Regions from separate parts of the Furfurilactobacillus sp. WILCCON 0119 genome, predicted to be linked through region 2. Evidence: predicted binding sites of a transcription regulator. Region 2 holds the regulator's gene; each other region holds the start of a gene.
The links. The regulator NrdR, encoded in region 2, represses ribonucleotide reductase genes. The targets are predictions, from matches to a motif close to ACACNATATATNGTGT.
Positions count from the first base shown of each region.

Region 1 (4,055 bases), on a different contig from region 2:
TGAATGACGTAGTCGGCGCCAGTCATAATGGTGGCCCAATTGTCATCGTGCGTCAGGTCAGCAGCCATGACACTGAGGTCGCTGAAATCGGTCCACCCACCAGTGGTGAGCATATCGTGAATGAGGGCTGTCTTCTTTAAGTCACGAACGGTGGTCCGAACGGCGTAACCTTGTTGAAGTAATTGAAGAATTATGTGGATGGCAATAAAGCCGCTGCCGCCGGTTACGACGACCAGTTGTTTTTGTTGTGAAGTCATTGAGAAATCCTTTCGCTTCCGTTACACTTGTAACGTTAATGACAGTAGCATACAGTCACGGGTTCAGTTGTTCAAGTGAAAACGGCGCATCTATGACAGAATGGAGAAAGTGTAATGGCAGCGACACAACATGCACAATCAATCAAACAGGATTCACAAACGTACCTCGCAAACGCGTTGTTGCAATTGTTGGTGACGACGGATTTGACGGATATTACCGTGACCCAAGTGGTGAAGCGAGCCGGGGTCAGTCGAATGGCGTTTTATCGGAATTTTGCGACATTAGATGACATTCTGGTGGCACACTTTAGGCCGTTGATCGATGCTCAGTTTGACGCCGTGATGTACAAACAACCATCAGAAAAGATGGCGGCGCTCAGTGATTTTTTGGTGACGAATATTGATGTTCTTCAACTGGCCGTTGACCGGGGGTTTGAACACGTCATTAAGGAAATTTTTAATGACAACATGTTGCGGTTTTATGAACAGATTGATGTGTGGTCACAATTAACGTCTGCCCAGCAAACGTACTGGCCCCAGTTTATGAGCGCCGGTGTGTACAGAATGTGGCGTGAATGGTTGTTAGGTGGGCAACAAGAGTCACTGACAACGATCCATGACCTCATTGGTGGGTTTCAACGGGCAACACTCGCAGGGTTGCTGGAACAACGAACGGGCGATCAGTAGCGACGATCGCAAAGAAAAATGAGCCTCCAAAGGGAGACTCATTTTTAAATGAATGTTTGAGTGCGTTACTCTGGGCAGGATAAGCCGCTGACGTTAGTTATTGTTGGCAGCATCAAGGTTGGCAAAGTATGCCGTTTCTTTTGCTGCTTGGGAAGCCTGGTTTTGCTTGTTGTACCAAGGTGAAATCGTGAATGCCAAGAAGTCGTTCAACAAGTAAACGGAACTGTTGACGAACATGGCAAGCGTTGCATCACCTTGACGGAATGAGACGGCCCAGAGGACCATCTGGGCAAGACCAGAAGCAACCCACCAGATGTATTGTTGTTTGAAACGAAGGAAACAGATCACGCCGGCACAGGCAGAGATACTAAATGAAATGGCATCGATCCATGGCCGCGGGTCGTTTGTCAGGGCCCCAATCAGGAAGCCAGACAAACCGTATGTGATGATCGTGGCAATAATGGCAACGGAAGTACTCCGCCACGTAAAGGAGCGAATCTTGCTGACCATGTTTTTGTTCCAGCTTGGGCTCAGCAGGACGGGAAGGTCCAACGTGGCCATGTAAACCAGCTGTTCAGCGATGGACAGGTAGTTCTTAGCGGCAAAACCGACATACACAAAACAGAGCGCGGACAGAACCCCAAGAAAACCATTAACACTTTTGGCCTGGTTAATGGCGAGGATGCAGAGCACCCCAAGGGTCGTCCCAATAAAGGTGATCAGGTTGACCAAGCCGAACGGGTTGGAGACAAGTGTCATGACCTGGGCCCCGAGTGAAAACCCGAAGAGCCAGTATGAGGCCGTGTGCCACCCCGTAAGTTGGTGAGCCAGAAACTTGAAATAATTAGTGATGTGATGCATGAAATAAACGCTCCATTCTATGATTTATATTTGTGGCCCGGTAGAGTTTAAAGATTCAGGCCTGTAACGCACTGATAGCTATACTAGCATCATCAACCGCGAAAACAAAATGTCCTCAAAACGCTTTCTGTATATAGCAGTTAACGTGGTTAAGCACCGGCTGACGACTGGTCTACCGGTCTTAGACGGAAATTTACCTCGGACACAAGATGATGTGAAAAAAGTTTTGAAAAATCTATATATTGTGTGTTCGAAATTTGAAACAAAATGAAAACGAGTACTTTTTAAAGGGCGTTTGGGGATAGAAAAAAGGCCGTCAATCCTTTATCAGCAAGGATTGATGGCCATGATGGGTTGATTAAATTAGTTGAAAGCTAAGTTCTGGTTCATTGAGCCGCATAATTTGGCCCAGGTGACTAAACCGAACTTGAAGTTTTTTGACACCATTTAGATTGGTGTCGATAATTTCGATGCGGTACGGTGAGTTGGGGGTTGGGTGAACAAGATTAAACGTTAAGTATTTACCTTTGGGGAAGTGAATGCTGTGGTGACCGATTTCGTTATGAAAAATTGTAATCATCGTTGATCTCCTCCATAAATTTTATTTATGTAAATCATCATAGCAGGTTAATTATTAACATGACAATTAACTGCCTCTCAGCGTTTTTGGGAAAAATGACAAAAATGTTGGTTTTCGGGTTGTGTTTCTGGCTAATATTCGCTAATATAGTAAGGTACCAGTTAGGTATAAACGAGTTGCGCCTGTAGTGTAATGGATCGCACGTAAGATTCCGGTTCTTGAGATGGGGGTTCGATTCCCTCCAGGCGCATAAATGATTTTTACGGAAGTTAATAAAAGAGCCTTAACGTTGATTTACTCATCATCGTTAAGGCTCTTTTGCTGTCTAAATATTCGTGGATGTTCAGGAAAATGGTAGTTAATATTTGAGATTAGTGGAAATATTGGACTATTTATATTGGTGTGTTGACTTAGGATGCATATATAGTCTTTAGAGCTTCACTAATTTAAAATGGCAAATTAAATGATTATATAGTTCATTTGATTAAATATATTTTAATAAAAATAAAAAAGTGTTATAGTTGCGTAGGATGTAATTGTGCAAAACGTAATAGATTACGGGATGGTGTCTAAGTATGGAACCCTATTTAAAAACGCGATATAAACTATATAAATCCGGAAAATTTTGGGTTGTTAGTGGAATAACCATGGTTGCTTTTACCGTTGCCTCCGTTTACTCTAATCAAAATGTTCATGCTGATACATTACCAGTATTAGACGCTAATGAAATAACAGCGCCAATTTCCCAACCAAATAAGTTAGTCTTGGGTAGCGATGCGCATAAAACATCTTTGGTTGAATCCGATGAAGGAACAAATGATCAAGTATCCAAGCAAGCAGCTTCTGAAGATAAAACTAGCACGGATATTTCAAACAGTGTTTTAACAGATAGCTCTGCCGCTGTTCAGGAAAGTGGAAATGATACTACAAGCGCAACAGGCATCACAAGCGCAGCAAGTGCTACAAGCGTATCGAGTGGCACAAATACGGCGAGCACAGCAGGTGCTACAAGTACAGCGAGTGCTACAAGTGCAGCAGTCAGTGCAAGTGCAACAAGTAGCAGTACGGTAAGTACTCCAAGCACTTCAAGTACGGAAAAACTAGCCCCATATACGGTACAAGCGTTGTCTAAAGCGGCCATAATAAAGTCGGGGATAAATGGATCCGTAAAATGGGATTTTGATGATCAAGGGACATTAACTTTGCATGCAGGAACTTTAGCTAATACGTATGGGTATGGTATTGCTACATGGGATGCTTCGTTTCTGAGTTCCGAGACAATTAAAAAAGTCGTTATTGAATCAGGAGTTATTGCAAATAACGACGCAAGTTATTTATTTAGCTCATATGATGGAAATACTGATGCTCCTTGGTTTGAAAGCATCGATGGATTACAAAATGTAGATGTATCAAGGGTAACCAATATGTCTGGAATGTTTGCGTTTGATAAACAGGTCAATCAGATTGACACTCGCGGGTGGAACACCTCAAAAGTAGTTGATATGAAGCATATGTTTTATGGAACGGCTAGTTTAAAGACCTTGAACATTTCGAGTTGGGTAATTCAACCCAAGACAAACATGTATGCTATGTTTGGCTATACACCAAATTTGAGTCAAATTTCCATTGGTTCCGGCTTTAGAGTGAATACTGATTTATCATTCGACGAT
Region 1 covers NZ_JBPCCV010000002.1:205,050-209,104, reverse strand. The annotation lists gene ACRYI5_RS04565 (SDR family oxidoreductase) at 1-257, opposite strand, end outside; gene ACRYI5_RS04560 (TetR/AcrR family transcriptional regulator) at 372-944, shown strand; gene pnuC (nicotinamide riboside transporter PnuC) at 1,038-1,805, opposite strand; gene ACRYI5_RS04550 (hypothetical protein) at 2,164-2,385, opposite strand; tRNA gene ACRYI5_RS04545 (tRNA-Arg) at 2,564-2,635, shown strand; gene ACRYI5_RS04540 (BspA family leucine-rich repeat surface protein) at 2,961-4,055, shown strand, end outside.
Region 1: a site for NrdR is predicted at 2,038-2,053, ahead of pnuC (nicotinamide riboside transporter PnuC). Genes of this name have one in related genera too.

Region 2 (4,055 bases):
ATATCATCAATCATGAGAATTGGCGCCAGTTTAATGGCCTCAACCTTTTTGGCCACTGAGTTTTCACCAATGGAGTTCTTCATTTCGACAGCAAAGCTCGGAAAATGGACCAGTGTGCTCTGATACCCTAACGTTGCCAGTTCATTAGCAATCGCACCTAACAAGTAAGTTTTTCCGACCCCAAAGTTCCCGTATAAATAAAGGCCTTGATAAAACTCATGTGGATGACGCGCATAGTCCGCCACAAACTGCATGGCCTCACGCAAAGCAACGCTCCGCTGTGCTTCTTCTCCGGCCACATCGTAGTCGTTAAAGGAAGCCCGTTCAATCATCTTTGGCATCGAAACGGCATGGACCCGCTTTTTAAGGAGGGCCCGCTTCTGGTTCAATAGCGTTGCTTCCGTTGGTTCATACGTCACTTCAATGTAATGGTCACTAATGACCAACTTGGGTTCATATCCCGGGGCAAACACCTGCTGGCCTGCAGCAAGTTTATCCCGTTGGCTCACATATTCATACAGCTTCGACCCGTTTTTTTCCAGAACATCTTCCGCTAATTCTGACTGATGTTCAGTAATAAACGCCTGCACATCAGGATCATTCACAGCCTTTGCAATCAGCTGCTGATAATCCGAATTGAGGTTTTGACGATCAAGTAATTCGCGCATTGATTTACCAAGATCTTGCATAATTATTGATCCTCCTGTTCTTGTTTTGCCTGCTGAATTTGACTACGTAACCGGGCAATGTCATCACTGGTTTGCGAGGCTGGCTGGGTGGCCGCTGATGATGAAGCCTGTTCGTTCCAATCCGGAAGTTGCTCCCGTGAAACGGTCTGCCCACCACGGCCTGTTTGCCGCTGAATCCGACGCTGTTCTTGTGCCGTTGCAAACTCACGCATGTGCGTTACCGCTTGTTCGGGTGTTTGTACCTTTGCCTTCGACCAGTCATTACCAATGCGATCCACACTGTTTTGGTACAGCACGTTTTGATCCTGATCATTGATCAGATAATAAATCAGCATGTTCACAACACTTGGTGCAAACAAATGGCGCTCCATTAGTTTAGAAAGGACACGCTGCTCATTATCCGTCACGTACTGATTTTTTTCTTGTTTCAACGCTGCTAGAAAATCTGCTGGTGCATAAGCCTTGGCGGCCGCTAACAAACCAGCAGTCTGGGCGTCCACAGTCGCTGGCGCACTTGCACTAGCAGTAACTGGTGCTGCCGCAACACTCGCCTGATCAGCCTGTGACGAACTACTGGACTGCTGTTCCATTTGAAAACTGCCGGCCACCAACCGCTTAAATCGTTCTGGATCAAAGCGGTTTGTCGTGACACTCGTTGCCTTAACGATGTGGTTCGCCAATTCTCGCTCAGTAAAACCATACAGTTGGGCCTCAGCCGTCAGTAGCTCGCGCTCAGCGAGAACAGAGTCAACATCGACATATTCTGGTTTTAGATAGTTTGCTAATAATGAAAAATCAATCGCTGGCGTCCCGGTTTGCTTCAGCGTCGCAGCCGCCATCGGTGCCGTTAATTGCGCAGGCCGATTAGCGAGTTGCTGTTCATTAATGTGATAAACTTCCAAAAAATCCGCCGAAACGTTGGTCAGGTGGCTAACGTCAAACATTGGTTGATCGAAGTGATCAAGAACGGTGTCGTACCGCGGCTGTCCAACCAATTGTAATAATAAAATGCTTAACAAATCGTCCGCAAAAAAAGCCTGGGCAGAAAGTGGCAACTGAAGTTGATACACATAAACATCCCCGACAGAATCCGTTTGGTATAACGTTTCTAACAGGCCTAACGCCTCTAACCGCCGTCGCGCCGCAACAAACGTTGGGAGGTCCATGTTGAGCCATCCAAGTAGCTCACTGTGCAACCGCCGGGTCGATAATTGCGGCCGATCAGTCGTGAATGTCTTTAGTCCGTCATAGACGGCAAAGGCGTCCGCCCCGAGGACCGGCAAATACAACCACTGCCAGCTTTCTTGGTCAAACGCCTGGTGCTGTGGCACGGTCACGATCAGCCCTGATCGCGGCGTTGTCACTGATGCTGAATTCGTCATCGTGCCCTCCTCTTTTACATTACGATTTTTTCTTTAACCGTTTATCCCGGTCAACCATTTCTTTCATTTCGTTTAGAAAGACCGTCATGTCTTTAAACTGACGGTAAACACTGGCGAACCGAATGTAGGCAATTTCGTCCACATTGACCAGGTCATCCATAACATATTCACCGATCAACTGACTGGAGACTTCATTTTCACCTAACGCGCGAACCTTCCCGTCCACACGTTCAACCACTTCGTTCATTTGTTGCATGGTCACCGGCCGCTTTTCGGCTGAGCGAATGACGCCACGCAAAATCTTGTCCCGACTAAATTCCTCACGGGTTCCATCTTTTTTAATCACTAATAATGGTGTTGCCTCAACACGTTCAAACGTGGTGAAGCGAAAACCACACTTTTCACATTCACGGCGCCGCCGGATTGCTTGTCCTTCAGCCGTTGGTCGACTATCAACAACCCGTGTGTCGTTATGATGACAATGTGGACACTGCATAATTATGGGCTCCTTTATGTTTCTCGCTTAATCCCCGGGTTGGCGGACTTTGTCCAGCAATTTTACCACTTGTAAACGGGTTGCTTCAACACTCCCCGAATTATCGATCACAAAGTCAGCTTGTTGAACCTTCTCAGCCAATGGTTGCTGACTCATGATTCGTCGTGTCGCCTCACTGGTCGTTAACTGATCACGGGCCATCAACCGCTGTAATTGGATGGACCGCGGTACGCTAACCACCACGACCAAATCAACCTCTGCCTCATAATGTTGCTCAAGTAGTAGCGGTGCATCAAGGACAATAATTGGTGCCTTATCCGCTGTTAGCCGCGCCAACTGCCCCTTTATCGCAGTCCGAATGACGGGTTGAATGATGGCATTTAACTGTGTCATTTTTTCTGGATCCGCGAAGACCAGTTGGCCCAACCGCCGGCGATTCAAAGTCCCAGTGGTTGTCAAAATTTCCTTGCCAAACGTTTTCACTAACTGTGCTAAGGTCGGCGTGTTGGGCGCAACCACCTCATGAGCCACCTGGTCTGCGTCAACAATTGGCAAGTGCTGCGCCGCGAGCATCTTCGAAACGGTGGATTTGCCACTCGCGATTCCACCCGTTAAACCAATGATAATTGTCATTGGCCGGCCTTCTTTACAGGCGCCCCATTAACCGTCAGCACTTGCTCCTTGGGACAAAATGTTGTCCCCCGCTCGCCAACTTTAATCTTGACCATTTCGGTGCCGCACCGTTCACAGGGTTCCCCCACATGGCCGTAAGCATGCAGCTCGTTTTGAAATTCACCAGCATGACCAAATGCACTGTACGTGAAAACGGTGGTCCCATGATGATCGATTGCTAATTGTAATTCGGCAAAGATGTTTTCACGCAGGCTTGCCCATTGTGAACGCGTTAATGAATTCGTGGGTTGTTCGGGATGAATTTTGCTCAGCCATAACACTTCATCGCAATAAATGTTGCCAAGCCCGGCAACATTTTGCTGATCCAAAAGCCACGTTTTGACGGCTTTACGACTTTTAGCGGCCTTCGCCACTAAATAATCAACGGTCAACGTTTCTGGTGTGGGTTCTGGCCCCAATGATTTCAAGCCCCCCACAGTGTCTTCGTCACCGGTATGAATCACGATCATGCGCCCAAACTTACGGGTGTCGTTGTAGCATAATTCCTGCCCATCATCCAAATGGAAAATAACGTGCGTATGTTTATCCACTGGTGTCCCCGCGGGTGCCCCAAAATATTTCCCTTCCATCCGCAAGTGGGACACCATCGTTAGGTCATCAGTAAAGCGAAACAGAAGGTACTTGCCCCGCCGGTCAACCCGGAGAATCTGTTGACCTGTCAGCCGCTTTTTGAAGTCAGAAACCCCGTTTAAAATCATCTTATCGTAAAAAACATCAATTTTTGTGATGGTCTTACCAACCACCATTTTTGTTAGGCCCCGCCGGACCGTTTCAACCTCTGGTAATTCTGGCATT
Region 2 covers NZ_JBPCCV010000001.1:156,170-160,224, reverse strand. The annotation lists gene dnaI (primosomal protein DnaI) at 1-689, opposite strand, end outside; gene ACRYI5_RS00850 (DnaD domain protein) at 692-2,071, opposite strand; gene nrdR (transcriptional regulator NrdR) at 2,091-2,567, opposite strand; gene coaE (dephospho-CoA kinase) at 2,595-3,200, opposite strand; gene mutM (DNA-formamidopyrimidine glycosylase) at 3,197-4,054, opposite strand.

Region 3 (4,055 bases), on a different contig from region 2:
TCCGGTTTTGGTGATACAACCCATCGGCCATAACAGCAGCCTTCAACGCAGCCCAATCTTCCTTAGTCGGAATGAAGATGCCGGCGAATTGTTCAGCGACTTTGGCACTAGTTGGGGCCCAATTCTTAGTGGTGTACTTGTCAAAGTAGGCGCCACTCGCGTAAGTTGAGTTTTCAAACCCGACAAACGTTTGGTGGCGTTCACGAGCAATGTCGTTAGAGGCTTTTAATGACCAGTAATTCAGCAACATGAAGTACACTTTAGTGAAGTCTAAGGAATCAGCGTCCCCATAATGCATGTGATTCTTGGCAAAGTAAGCGTGCAATCCCATGGCACCAAGACCGATGGCGTGGCTTTCTTCGTTACCATGTTGCACACTTGGCACAACATCAATGTTACTGTGGTCGGTTACGTAGGTCAATGCACGAACCATGGCGTCAACGGAATGTCCAAAGTTAGGGGATGCCATCAGGTTAACGATGTTTGTCGACCCAAGGTTACAACTAACATCTTTACCCAACACATCATATTCTTGGCGATTGTTGATCTTTGAGGGTGTCATCACCTGGAGGATTTCTGAACATAAATTACTCATGATGATTTTACCGGCAATTGGGTTGTTGAGGTTGGCGGTATCAATGTTCACAACATAAGGATAACCAGATTCTTGTTGGAGCTTGCTGATTTCAGTTTCTAATGTGCGGGCCCGGATCTTTGTTTTGGCGATCGCAGGGTTGGCCACCAGGTTGTCATATTCTTTTGTAATGTCCACGTAGGAGAATGGGGTGCCGTAAACTTTTTCCACGCTTTGTGGTGAAAAGAGGTACATGTCGGCATCTGCTGCGACTAGTTCATAAAACTTGTCGGGAATCGTGATCCCAAGTGAAAGGGTCTTGACCCGGATCTTTTCATCCGCATTTTCCTTTTTGGCACTCAAAAAGGCGACAATATCAGGATGGAAAACGGATAAGTACACGACACCGGCTCCTTGACGTTGGCCAAGTTGGTTTGAGTAAGAGAAGGAGTCCTCCAGTAACTTCATTACGGGAACGACACCGGAAGCGGCGTTTGCAATGCCTTTAATTGGTGCACCGGCCTCACGCAGGTTGGAGAGGTTAATCCCGACCCCACCACCAATCCGTGATAATTGAAGCGCAGAGTTGATGCCACGGCCAATGGCATTCATGTCGTCTGTCATTTGAAGCACAAAACAGGACACCAATTCGCCACGGCGGGCCCGGCCAGCGTTAAGAAAACTGGGAGTAGCAGGTTGGTAACGTTGGTGAATGATTTCATCGGCTAAGGCCATGGCGAGATCTTCGTCACCATCGGCAAAAAACAGGGCGTTCATGGCAACACGATCGGCAAAGCGTTCAAGGTAAAGCTGGTTATCATTTGTGCGCAATGCGTACTGTGCGTAGAATTTGTACGCAGCCATAAACGTTTTAAAGTGAAAATCTTGTTCTGCTAAGTAGGTGTAGAGCCGTTCCACGAAGGCAAACTCGTACTGTTCAAAAAAAGCGCGTTCGATGTAATTATTATTCAGTAAGTAGTCAAACCGGTCACGGAGACTGTCAAAGCGCATGGTGTTGGGTTCCACATTTTCGGTTAAAAAAGCAGCCAGTGCTTCCTGGTCTTTATTTAGCGGAATTTGTCCGTTGACCGGAATGTTGATTTGATTGTTGAGATCGTAATAAGAAACGTCGGTTAACTCGTTTAGTGCCATGAATTCCACTCCCTGAATTTTTGATAAAAGAAAAGACGCGCGCAAGGCCGTTACGTGCGTCATGAATGCCAATGAATGAAGCGTTAATACTTAGGCTAACGTCGCTAATACATCAGGACGGAAACCAGAGACAACAGCTTCTCCAGCATCGACGACGGGCATGGCTTGAAAACCACGGCCCTTTAAATAATCGATGAGTTCGGGGTGCTGATTGATATTTTGTTCTTCAAAGTCCACGTTGTGTGCGGTTAAAAAACGCTTCGTCATCTTGCATTGAATACAGTTATCCTTCGTAAAAACAGTAATTTTAGCCATAATGGCCACTTCCTCTCCGCTCGCAAATCGATTGATTTGAGCAATTGCTAATGACTTTAGTATAGTGGCTGAAAATTGAAATGCAACTTAAAAACACCACATTTTGTGCCAAAATTGGAAAAGGGCTACAAGATGTGGTGTTCTATCAACGATTTATTTTTTTAATTTTTTTCGTTACTTTTTCATGAGATTCCATTATCATAAAACTAGAAATGAGGATTAAAACCATGAGTAACGATCATTATTATACGCCAAATCCGGAAGCTGTCCACGACGAAACGACGTGGTCTTTCCGATTATTAGGGCGAGAATTAACCTTTACCACCGATAACGGTGTCTTTTCTAAACGAACTGTCGATTATGGATCACGTGTTTTACTTGATGCGTTTTCACTAGACCACGTTCCGTCAGGCAGTGTGCTGGATTTGGGGTGTGGCTACGGACCAATTGGGTTGGCCCTTGCTTCAACTTACCCAGAGCGAACGGTAACAATGGTTGATGTCAACGAACGTGCGTTAGCGTTAGCCCAAAAAAACGCACAGCAAAACCGCATTGATAATGTCACGATCTTTGCGTCTGATCGGTATGCGGCCGTGACGGATCGGTACGCGGCAATCGTGACTAACCCACCAGTGCGCGCAGGAAAAGCCATCGTTGATGACATGTTGAGTGGTGCCAAGGACCATCTGCTTCCTGGGGGAACACTAACGGTGGTTTTACAAAAAAAGCAGGGGGCCCCGTCGGCAAAGAAGTTAATGACGGCGACCTTTGGAAACTGTGAAATTGTTAAAAAAGATAAGGGCTACTACATTTTGGTAGCAACGATGCCACATGAGTAGTGCCGGAGAAGTTTTGACTGCGGAACAACAATGGGCGATGCAGGCGGCACTCCAACAAGCTAGGATTGCAGGTAGTGTTGGTGAGGTGCCAATTGGTGCCGTTGTGGTTCATGACGGTGAAATCGTTGGCCGGGGCTATAATTTACGTGAACACGCCCAGGACGCCACCTTACATGCAGAAATGATGGCCATCAGTGAAGCTAACCACACGCTGAACACATGGCGGCTTGAGGACTGTCAATTGTTTGTGACGATCGAACCGTGTCCCATGTGTAGTGGTGCCATTATCAATTCACGGATTCCTGACGTGTACTTTGGTGCCCGGGACCCCAAGGCTGGAACCGTTCGGTCATTGTATGAACTGTTGGAGGACGACCGGTTCAATCATCGCGTTCGGGTTCATGAGGGCCTTCTTGCCGATGAAGCGGCTAACGAGATGAAACAGTTTTTCCGGGCGATTCGAAACGGCCGGGGCAAGCCGAAACCAGGGCAACGATGAACGGACAATGTGCAATGAAAAAGCCACCATTTTTTGAGCAAAAGGGTGGCAATTATGGTGCAACAAGCGTATTATAATTAATTGCCGAAAGGCCATGAGGCAAGGTCACCCTCACGAATCGTGTCAGGACCGGAAGGTAGCAGCACTAAGTCCGTGGTGGTTTGTGCTTCATGTTTAATGATAATTAGTGCGCTTGGTCAACCGACCAGGCGCTTTTTATTTGTTTTTAAAACCAGTATACTATTACCAGGTTTTTAATCGTTCAGTAAAGCAGATCAAAGGAGTTAAGCATGAGCTATCAAGCGCTATACCGGGTGTGGCGGCCCCAACGATTCGACGACCTTGTGGGTCAATCCGTCATTACGCAAACGTTAAAAAATGCGATCATTACAAATCAGACCAGTCATGCTTACCTTTTCTGTGGTCCACGGGGAACCGGGAAGACATCGGCGGCGAAGATTTTTGCTAAGGCGATTAACTGTCCCAACCAGGTGGATGGCGAACCGTGCAATCACTGCGACATTTGTCAGGCCATTACGGCGGGGCAATTAAATGATGTCATTGAAATCGATGCGGCCTCGAATAACGGGGTTGAAGAAATTCGGGACATTCGTGATAAGGCAAAGTACGCGCCGACACAAGCAACCTATAAAATTTACATCATTGATGAAGTGCA
Region 3 covers NZ_JBPCCV010000002.1:280,223-284,277, reverse strand. The annotation lists gene nrdE (class 1b ribonucleoside-diphosphate reductase subunit alpha) at 1-1,726, opposite strand, end outside; gene nrdH (glutaredoxin-like protein NrdH) at 1,817-2,041, opposite strand; gene ACRYI5_RS04920 (class I SAM-dependent methyltransferase) at 2,269-2,880, shown strand; gene ACRYI5_RS04915 (nucleoside deaminase) at 2,873-3,379, shown strand; RNA gene ffs (signal recognition particle sRNA small type) at 3,470-3,558, shown strand; gene dnaX (DNA polymerase III subunit gamma/tau) at 3,670-4,055, shown strand, end outside.
Region 3: a site for NrdR is predicted at 2,167-2,182, ahead of nrdH (glutaredoxin-like protein NrdH). Genes of this name have one in related genera too.